Blastopirellula sediminis: one gene and its partner. The protein of the gene in region 2 binds, or shares a complex with, the protein of the main gene of each other region. Links are inferred from orthologs where the notes say so. Each region holds a gene or a part of one and is shown on either strand. Other genes may lie near its edges.

What was found.
Region 1: the proteins of carA (region 2) and carB are in contact, whole or in part, in a solved structure (PDB 1KEE), measured with the Escherichia coli proteins. The link is inferred for Blastopirellula sediminis from one-to-one orthologs.

What each region holds. Positions count from the first base shown.
Region 1 is NZ_JAJKFT010000010.1:1,287,040-1,292,725, forward strand. The notes cover bases 1,372-5,186. They hold carB (carbamoyl-phosphate synthase large subunit), read right to left. Parts: upstream 4,839-5,186; coding sequence 1,572-4,838; downstream 1,372-1,571. Other genes in these bases: LOC68_RS16940 (DNA-3-methyladenine glycosylase I), read left to right, coding at 5,176-5,186. Also shown: ABC-F family ATP-binding cassette domain-containing protein, read right to left, coding at 1-1,319; more of DNA-3-methyladenine glycosylase I, read left to right, coding at 5,187-5,686. UniProt on the Escherichia coli protein: Large subunit of the glutamine-dependent carbamoyl phosphate synthetase (CPSase).
Region 2 is NZ_JAJKFT010000001.1:119,243-124,097, forward strand. The notes cover bases 1,018-4,001. They hold carA (glutamine-hydrolyzing carbamoyl-phosphate synthase small subunit), read left to right. Parts: upstream 1,018-1,928; coding sequence 1,929-3,074; downstream 3,075-4,001. Other genes in these bases: LOC68_RS00540 (aminotransferase class I/II-fold pyridoxal phosphate-dependent enzyme), read left to right, coding at 1,018-1,536; LOC68_RS00550 (hypothetical protein), read right to left, coding at 3,090-3,320; LOC68_RS00555 (carbon starvation CstA family protein), read right to left, coding at 3,370-4,001. Outside these bases: peptidylprolyl isomerase, read left to right, coding at 1-66; more of aminotransferase class I/II-fold pyridoxal phosphate-dependent enzyme, read left to right, coding at 283-1,017; more of carbon starvation CstA family protein, read right to left, coding at 4,002-4,855. UniProt on the Escherichia coli protein: Small subunit of the glutamine-dependent carbamoyl phosphate synthetase (CPSase).

The DNA of each region.
Region 1 (5,686 bases), on a different replicon or contig from region 2:
TGAAACTTGGCGAGCGCCGCACGGCTTTCGTTTTCCGTCGCCTGTGGATTAATCCGTAGAAAATTGTCACGGATCGAGAGCGTGCGATCGAGAAGGCTCCCATGTTGATCGAGCGTCGCCGCTGGCGTCATTCGTCGTACGGCGCCTTGTTGCGGTTCCACTGTTCCTGCGATTAACGCCAGCAACGTCGTTTTGCCGCAGCCATTGGGACCGGTCACGGCGACTCGCTCGGGGCCAATGATCTCGAAGGTCAAGTCGCGGATCACGGGAGGGTTGGTTTCGTAAGCGAAAGAGACTCGCTCGACCTTCAGAACGAGTTTGGCGGAGGGAAGCTGAGTTGACGCGAGATTGACTTGAAGCGTCTGCAATCGTTCGATCTGCTGACTTGCGACTGCGGCCGCCGTTTCGGCTTCTTCCTTGCGCTGTTGATGAATTCGAGCGCTAGTGCCGCTGGTCTTTTCGCTCTGGTCCTTTCTGGCGCCAAGCAATATCCGCGGAACGCCCCCTTGCGCAGCGGAACGTTTGCCGGCGCTATTGCGTCGCGCTTGGCGCTCGGCGGAGGCCTGCTCTCGTTTGGCGATGTCCGCGGCTTGCTTTTCGGCATGGGCCAGATCTTGTTCGGCGGCGGCAAGCTCTTGCGATTTTCGCTCGCGATAGAAACTCCACGGGCCGCCATAGCGCGCAGCGCCCAACGCAGTCAGCTCGACGATCGCATCCATCGTCTCCAGCAACTCGCGATCATGACTAACGACGATCGCGCCGCCGCGCCAATCGGATAGTAGTTGGCTAACGGCGGCGCGACCGTCGCGATCCAAATTGTTGGTCGGTTCGTCCAGCAGCAGAAAGTCAGGCTCGGCGAAGATCAGGGCGGCGAGTCTCGCCCGCGTTTGTTGTCCGCCAGAGAGAGAAGTGAGCGTCGTCTCGGCGGGAACGTCGAGGCCGACGCGCTGAAGGGCGACGTCGATCTGCGTCAGCAACATCCAGTCAGCGTTCGCCAGGTCCGATTCGGAGCCGGCGCCTTGTTCAATCCGGATCAGCGCCGCGAGTTCAGCGGCAATCCCAAATAGATCGGCGATCGTTTCGCCTGGCGTCGGACTGACCGCTTGGCGCAGCATACGAATGCGGCCGGAAGCCGCGACATTGCCCGCAGTCGGTGCAAGTTCGCCAGCGATTAGTTTCAGCAGCGTCGTTTTGCCGACGCCGTTACGCCCAACCAGGCCAACTTTTTCTGGGCCGAAATGGAAGTTGAGATTGGCGAACAGCGAGCGGCTATCAGGCGTCGACCACGCGAGATCGTGGAGCGAGATGGAAGCGGGCATGCGGAAATCCTGCGGCGGAATATGCGTTGACGGTCATCGCGATGAACAATTCCGACAGCAGGTACATGTCTGATTCCTTGAGTTGGGGATTCGATGGACGCTAGGACAAGCGGAGCGTTATAGAGGTTCGCGCTGATTTGGACGAACGTTGACGGGGGCGCCATGGCCACGGCGCCCATTAATTGCCCCAACGAAAAAGGCCCTCCTAGCCGAAGCTAGCAGGGCCTTGTTTTCAATTTTGAAAATGATCGCTTAGCTGCCGCGCATCTTGCGGAAACGATCTTGCAGCGACAGGACGTTCATCTCGCCGTTGCGGAGCGCTTCCATCGCTTTGGCGGCCGCTTCGGCTGCCTGGATGGTGGTGATGCACGGGACGCCATGTTGCACGGCGGCGGCGCGGATGCGACCTTCGTCGGTACGAGCTCCCTTACCGCTGGGCGTATTCATCACCAGCGAAACGGCGCCGTCGATCAGCAGGTCGATCAGGTTCGGATGCCCTTCGGCCAGCTTCTTGATCTGTTCGACTTGCAGACCTTCTTCGCGGAGACGCTTGGCGGTTCCTTCGGTGCAAACCAGTTGGAAGCCGAGCGAGTCGAGTCGCCGCGCGATCTCGACGATGTGCTCTTTGTGCCGCGGCGAAACGCTGAGGAAGATCTTGCCGTCTTCCGGCTGCGGCAACAACACGCCGGCTGCGAGCTGGCTCTTGGCGAAGGCGATCGAGAAGCGTTCGCTGATCCCCATCACTTCGCCGGTCGAACGCATTTCGGGACCGAGGACGATGTCGACGCCGCTGAACTTGCGGAACGGGAAGACCGATTCCTTGATCGAGACGTGCGCCGGGATCGGCTCGGTGGTGACTCCCAGTTCGGGCAGCGTCATGCCGGTCATCACCTTGGCGGCGACCTTGGCGACTTGCATGCCGGTCGCTTTGGCGACGAACGGAACGGTGCGGCTGGCGCGGGGGTTCACTTCCAGCACGTAGACGTTCATCTTGCCGTCTTCCTGCTTGACCGCGAACTGCACGTTCATCAGCCCGATCACCTTCAGCTTGAGCGCCATGGCGATGGTCGCTTCGCGAATTTCTTTCACGACCGGACCCGGCAAGCTGTAAGGAGGAATCGCACAAGCCGAGTCGCCGGAGTGGACGCCCGCTTCTTCGATATGTTCCATCACGCCGGCGACGACGACGTTCTCGCCGTCGCAGATGCAGTCGACGTCGACTTCGGTCGCATCTTCCAGGAAGCGGTCGATCAGCACCGGCTGACCTTGCGCGACGAGGAACGCTTCGGCGACAAACCGCTCGAACTGCTTGTCGTCATAGCAGATTTCCATCGCGCGGCCGCCGAGCACGAAGCTGGGACGAACCAACGACGGATAACCGACCTTGGCCGACTCGGCGCGCGCCTGGGTCATGTTCCGTGCGATCGCATTGGCCGGCTGCTTCAAACCTAGTTGATGGAGCAACTGTTGGAACTTCTCGCGATCTTCGGCCGCTTCGATCGTGTCGACGCTGGTGCCGATGATCGGCACGCCGGCGGTCGCCAAAGCGCGGGCCAGGTTCAGCGGCGTCTGACCGCCAAACTGCACGATCACGCCGTCGGGCTGCACCTTGTCGCAGATGTTCAGCACGTCTTCGGTCGTCAGCGGCTCGAAGAAGAGGAGGTCGCTGGTGTCGTAGTCGGTGCTGACCGTTTCCGGGTTGCTGTTGACCATGATCGATTCGATCCCCAGTTCGCGGAGTGCGAAGCTGGCGTGGCAGCAGCAGTAGTCGAACTCGATCCCCTGGCCGATGCGGTTGGGACCGCCGCCGAGAATCATCACTCGCTTCTTTTCCGGATTCTTGGCCGGCGTTTCGTCTTCGTCTTCGTAGGTCGAATAGAAGTACGGCGTGTAGGCTTCAAACTCGGCGGCGCAGGTATCGACCGACTTGTACGTGGCGACCACGCCCAATTCTTTGCGATACTTGCGAACTTCCAACTCGCTGCTGCTCAACAGCGTCGCAAGTTGGCGATCGGAGAAGCCGTACTGCTTCGCCTGCTTCATCTTCGGAGCGTCGACGGCGTCGAGCGAGCCGAGCGCGGCGAGTTCGTCTTCCAGCTCGACCAGCTGTTGCATCTGGTCGATGAACCACGGATCGATGAACGTCAGCTGGAAGATCTTTTCCAGCGACATGCCTGACTTGATCGCGTACCGCAGATACCAGGGGCGATCGGCGTTGGGGGTGCTGAGCTTGGCCCGGATTTCGTCGTCGGAAGGCTGCTCTTCGGTTCCCCAAAGGTCTTTGCCGTCGCAGCCGAAGCCGAAGCGTCCGACTTCGAGCCCGCGCAGCGCCTTCTGGAACGACTCTTTGAAGGTGCGGCCGATCGCCATCGTTTCGCCGACGCTCTTCATTTGCGTCGTCAGCGTGGCGTCCGCTTCGGGGAATTTCTCAAACGCGAACCGCGGAATCTTGGTGACGACGTAGTCGATCGTCGGCTCGAAGCAAGCGAGCGTCTCGCGGGTGATGTCGTTCGGCAGTTCGTGCAGGTGATAGCCGACCGCCAGCTTGGCGGCGATCTTGGCGATGGGGAAGCCGGTCGCCTTTGACGCGAGAGCCGAGCTGCGGCTGACGCGGGGATTCATTTCGATGACGATCATCCGGTCCGATCGCGGATCGACCGCGAACTGGATGTTCGAGCCGCCGGTTTCGACGCCGATTTCGCGGATGACGGCCAACGACGCGTCGCGCATCCGCTGGTATTCTTTGTCGCTGAGCGTTTGGGCCGGAGCGACGGTGATCGAGTCGCCGGTATGCACGCCGACCGGATCGAAGTTCTCGATCGTACAGATGATCACGACGTTGTCGGCGACGTCGCGCATCACTTCCATCTCGTATTCTTTCCAGCCGATCACCGACTCTTCGATCAACACTTCGCTGACCGGAGATTGATCAAGGCCGTTCCGCACGAGCGAGTCGAACTCTTCGCGGTTGTAGGCGATCGCCGAACCGGAACCCCCCATCGTGAAGCCGGGGCGAATCACCGCCGGCAGTCCGATCTGGTCGAGCACGGCGCGGGCTTCCTGGATCGTGTGAACCGTGCCGCCGCGGCAGACTTCGAGCCCAATCTTTTCCATCGCCGCTTTGAACTGCTCGCGTTCTTCGGCCTTGGCGATGACGGCGGCGTTGGCGCCGATCATTTCGACGCCGTACTTTGCGAGCACGCCGTGCTTGTCGAGATCCATCGCCAGGTTGAGCGCGGTCTGACCGCCAAGCGTCGGCAGCAGCGCGTCCGGACGTTCTTTGGCGATGATTTTTTCAACGACCTGCCAAGACAACGGTTCGATGTAGGTGCGATCGGCCATTTCCGGATCGGTCATGATCGTGGCCGGGTTGGAGTTCACCAACACAACCTCGTAACCTTCCTCCCGCAGCGCCTTGCACGCTTGAGTGCCGGAGTAGTCGAATTCGCAGGCCTGGCCGATAACAATCGGACCGGAACCAATGAGCAGGATTTTCTTGATGTCGTCGCGTCGCGGCACCGTCGTCCCAGTTCTGTTGAAAAAGACAAAGTGGGAAAGATCGCTCCACCCTCTGGGGGCGGTAGTTTGGGAGTAAAATCCCTCCAATTTAAACCCAGGAAAGAGCCGGGTACAAGCGGGAGGAGGAGGGGAATCTGTCGGGAATTCCCGCGAAGCGAAACTTCGCCTCCCAGCGACTCGCGCCGCTTGATCGAGCAAAGCGGAGTTAAGTTGGTTCTAGAAGCCATTGCGTGCGCGTAACGGTTTGCGGCGGCGAACATCAGAGGTTGCGACGCGGCGCGTGCGGAATACGTACCAAACGCCAAAAACGCCTGAGATTTTCCGGAAGGTCGAGTCTGTGCCGAAACGATGCCAATGGGCCGAGAGCCATCCACTGCTCAGCGCGTATCACGACCAAGAATGGGGCGTCCCGGAATATGACAGCCGAGCTCTCTGGGAAAAACTGTCGCTCGACGGCTTTCAGGCGGGACTTTCGTGGCTGACGATCTTAAGCAAACGAGATGCGTTTCGCGCCGCGTTCGCCGGCTTCGATCCCGAAAAAGTGGCCCGTTTCGGCAAGCGAGACGTCAATCGACTTCTGGCCGACGCCGGGATCGTCCGTTCGCGCGCCAAGATTGAAGCGACGATCCAGGGAGCTCGCATCTATCTAGAGATGCAAGAAGTAGGGGAGAACTTCTCCGATTTCGTCTGGGATCTGGCCGGAGGGAAGCCGATTCGCAACACCAGCGGCGTCGTACCGGCGAAGACGCCGCTCTCGGAAAAGATCTCCAAGGCGCTCAAGCAACGCGGGTTCAAATTCGTCGGACCAGTGATCGTTTATGCCTGGATGCAGGCGACCGGCATGGTCA
Region 2 (4,855 bases):
CTGGCCAACACCACCCAGATGGGTAAAAAGTTGGAAGCTGCCGCCCGACAGCAACCGACTCGTTAATGCCGAAACTTCTCCAGAAGTTCTGCAAATCTTGGAAGCCCCGACCAGCGTCGGGGCTTCTTTTTGTAGGTCGAGGCCGAACCTGAGGTTTACGCAGGGTATCCTCCGCTCAAGTCGTCCTTTCCTACTAGGTTGCCGATTCTTAGAATTAACGTTTCCGCGGCCGATTTCCATTTACGCATTTGCCGCTATGCGGCGTTTATCAGGTTTAGGTCCATGAGCTCCGAATCCGGCCACCCCATCGGTGGCGAGACCCCCTTTAAAGTCGAATATGCGCAGCGCGTTTACCGCCTGCCCCCTTACATGTTCGGCCGCATCAACGCCTTGTTGTACGAAAAGCGGGTCGCCGGACATGACGTCATCGACCTGGGGATGGGGAACCCGTCCGATCCGCCGCAAGAATTCGTCATGGAAAAGATGTGCGAAGCGGTCCGGGACGAGCGGAACCATGGCTACAGCAAGTCGAACGGCATTCGCAACTTGCGCCGTGAAGTCGCCGGCAAGTACCTGAAAAAATACGGCGTACGCCTGGACCCTGAGTCGGAAATTATCGCCTGCCTTGGCTCGAAGGAAGGTTTCTCGCACATGTGCCTGGCGATGATGGGCCCTGGCGACACCGCGATTGTGCCGGCGCCCTATTTCCCGGTGCACACCTATGCCGTCGCCTTGGCTTCCGGGAACGTCATCGCGCTCGAAGTGGGCGATAGCGAGAAGTTTCTCCAAAATATCGCTTACACATGCGAACACCTTTATCCGAAACCGAAGCTGCTGATCATCTGCTATCCCCACAACCCGTCGACCGTGACGGTCGAGCCCGAGTTCTTCGTTGAAGTGGTGAAGCTGGCGAAGCGGTACGGATTCATGGTGATTAGCGACTTCGCCTACGCCGATATCGCCTTTGACGGTTATAAGCCTCCCAGCTTCCTGTCGGCGCCTGGTGCGTCGTCGGTCGGCGTCGAATTCACGACGATGAGCAAGGGATACAACATGGCGGGCTGGCGCGTCGGCTTCTGTGCCGGCAACGCCGAAATGATCAAAGGTCTCGCCACGATCAAGGGTTACTACGATTACGGCATGTTCCAGGCGATCCAGATCGCCGCGATCGTTGCTCTCCGCGAAGGGGACGCCGCGGTCGAAGAACAGAGCCGCATTTACGAGAGCCGCCGCGACGTGCTGGTCGACGGCCTGACGCGACTCGGCTGGGGCGTGACGCCGCCAAAAGCTGGAATGTTCGTCTGGGCGAAGATTCCGGACGTCTGGATGCAGCGGATGAATACCATGGATTTCGCCATGATGCTGCTGGAAAAGGGTGACGTCGCCGTCAGCCCCGGTAGCGGCTTTGGCCCGTGCGGCGAAGGTTACGTCCGCATGGCGATGGTCGAAAACGAAGAACGCTTGCGTCAGGCGGTCCGTCAGATCGGTCGCTGCCTGAAGCAGGAAGAAAAAGAGCTGGTCAGTGCCCAGTCCTAAGAGGGCAGTAGACCGCAATTCCCGTAAATTTCGAGCCTCGAATCGTAAGATTCGGGGCTTTTTTCTTTGTTTGGGCGGGAATCGGCCAGATTGCCGAGCTGCACAAGACTTGGTCCTAGTCGGAGCTAGCGGAGATTCCTATAATGACCCAAATTTGCGCCCCCGGCGCATGAAAAAAGGAGGACTCTCGCTCGCCGAAACAAGAGTCCTCCCAAATTGGCTGTCCGGACCGAAGCCCGGAGACCCACAGCCGTACTGATGGATATCGGGCTTCGCACCCGCAATACTTTAAGCGACGCTTGGCTCAGACGGTCGTTAGGAAGAGAACGACCTTGCCGTTTGAGAAAGAGTTCGCATTCGATTCACCTGAAACAGAATCTGACGATAACGCAATGACGCAACCGATCGCGAAACTGGCGCTGGAAGACGGAACCGTTTTTACTGGTCTTTCTTTGGGTGCTGAGGGAGAAGTCGACGGGGAAGTTTGCTTCAACACGTCGATGACCGGTTATCAGGAAATCCTGACCGATCCTAGCTATCGTGGCCAAATTTTGACCATGACCTACACGCAGATCGGTAATTACGGGGTGAATACCGAGGACATGGAGAGCTCCAAGACGCACATGTCCGGATTTATCGTGCGTGAATGTAGTCGACGCGTCAGCAACTTCCGCGCGAACAAGTCGCTCGACGAATTCCTGAAAGAAAACAACGTCGTTGGACTCACCGGGATCGATACGCGAGCTCTCGTTCGACGCTTGCGTAACAGTGGCGCCATGAAAGGCGTTCTCTCGACGATCGACCTGGATGACGCTTCGCTGGTCGAAAAAGCTCGCAACAGCGCCGGTCTGGTCGGCCGTGACCTTGTGAAAGAGGTCATGCCGGCGGAAGGATCTGACTGGAGCGAAAAGCTGAGCCCGTGGGTGAAGATGGGGGACAGAAATCGAGCCGAGAAATCGCGCAGCGAACTTGACCTGCACGTCGTCGCTCTCGATTTCGGCATGAAATGGAATATCCCGCGGCATCTGCAGGACATGGGCTGCAAAGTAACCGTGATGCCTGGCTCTTCGACTGCGGAAGAAGTGCTAGCGCAAAACCCAGACGCCGTCTTCCTGTCGAATGGCCCTGGCGATCCGGAACCGCTGGTCGGCCCGATCGAAACGATTCGAGGCCTCTTGGGCAAGAAGCCGATCTTTGGCATTTGCTTGGGGCATCAGCTGCTGTCGCTGGCCTGCGGCGCGAAGACCTTCAAGTTGAAGTTCGGTCATCGCGGCGCCAATCAGCCCGTTTTGGACGTCACGACCAACAAGGTCGAAATCACGTCGCAAAACCATGGCTTCGCCGTCGAAGAAGAGTCGCTTCCCGATTGCCTGGAAATCACCCATCGCAATCTGAACGACAACACCATCGCCGGCGTGCAGCACAAGACGCTGCCTGCATTCAGTGTGCAGTACCATCCAGAAGCTTCGGCCGGTCCGCATGATAGCGAGTACCTGTTCGAGCGATTCCGCGAACTGGTGACCGGGCAGCGCGTCTAGCTTTCGCCAGTAACGCTATTGCGTATCGCGGTACTCCTCGAGCAAGAGTACCGCGTCGACGGTCGACAGCGAATCGCGGCGCTGCAAGCATTGGCAGAGCTCGCGCCAATCGGAGACCGGCATCGAACCTTGCCGAATCAGCATCGGCGCCATTTCTCCGTCTGCCTCCAGGCAAACGTAATAGAGCGCCAGCGTGCAGACCGGGCAGGCAATCTCGCCGGTCTGCGAATCTTCTGGCAACGCCATTGGAAGTCGGCAGTTAGGACATGCCGCCGACTTCCCCGGATCGGCCATCTTAGTTTTGACCGCCGGCCGTCGCGTACTCGGGGGCTACGCCTGCTTCAGCGGCTCCCGTCAGCGGCGGCAGCGCTTCTTCGAGCACGCCCTTGGCTTTCGGCCACATCAGGACCGCCTCAACCATCATCCAGGCCTGTAGGATCAGCGTACCGACGCTAAACCCGAAGAGGAGATACTTGCCGTTCCAGAAGAAGCCGGTGTCGCCGCGGAAGAACTCTCCGAGCCAGGCCAGTTGCGGGTACTTCTCGATAAACCAGGCGGTGTCGCCATTGAACATGTTCCACAGCGTCGCGATCGCCGGCAGGAAAAGCATCAGGATCATCGGCGGCAATGCGAACCAGACCGGAATCTTGCGGCGCCAGAGATAGAAGATGGTGACCATCAACGCCATCCCGGCTAGCAATTGATTGACGGCGCCAAACAGCGGCCACAGCAGCATTCCACCGGCGCCAGGCGAATTGCCGGCGAAGATCGCCACCAGGCCGCCGAGACCAACTGCGATGCCGGTCGCAATGTATTTGTCGGAGAGAGGCTTGGTTACCGGCGAGGAGGCGAATAGCTCTTGCAGGACGTATCGCTGGAGTCGCGTCGCCGTGTCGAGCGTCGTCGCCGCGAAGCTGGCGACCAGCACCGCCATGATCCCGAGACCCAAGCGAAGCGGAATGCCGATCGCGGTCAGGAAGTTGGCGCCGCCGTCGACGAACGCGCCGACCATGTTGCCCAGGTTGTTAAACTTCGCCCAGCCGGCGCTAGCGTCATAGCGAGCTTCCCATGAGGCGCGGCCGACCATCGGTTGTCCTTCGGCCGTCATCACCGCTTGGTAAGTGCCATCCGGCGTTCGTTCGTAACGCCCCATGCCGACGCCGGCACAGCAGGCGAGAATTACCACGACCGCCAGCGCTCCTTCGAGCAGCATGGCGCCGTAGCCGACGTACTGAGCGTCCTTCTCGTTGGCGACCTGTTTGCTCGACGTGCCGCTGCTTACCAAGCAGTGGAAGCCGCTACAGGCGCCGCACGCAATGGTGATGAACAGAAACGGGAAAATCGGGGGAGCGTCGAGCGGGATATTTTCGGCGACCGGCGGGGCGCTGGCGAACAAGTTGGCGGCGCCGGTAAGCGAAGCGACAACCAGGCCAAGCCCCAACAGGAAGAGTGCCAAAACCAGCTCATGGCTGTTGATGTAGTCGCGTGGTTGCAGCAGCGTCCAGACCGGCATTACCGACGCGATAAAGCAGTAGATCAACAGGATCACCGTCCAGATCACGACCGCGTTGCCGTAGTACTGCCACCAGGTCGCATCGGCCGGCATCTCGGCCGGGGTCAACAAGTTCACGCCCAGCAACTGAGTCAGGTCGATCGGCAGCCAATAAACGCCGATGACGATCGCGCCGTACATCACCACCAGGGCGGCGAGCGACGGCCAGAGGAGGTTTCCTCCCTTGCGGCAAACGTAGTAGCCGATCGCAATCGCGACTGGAACTTCG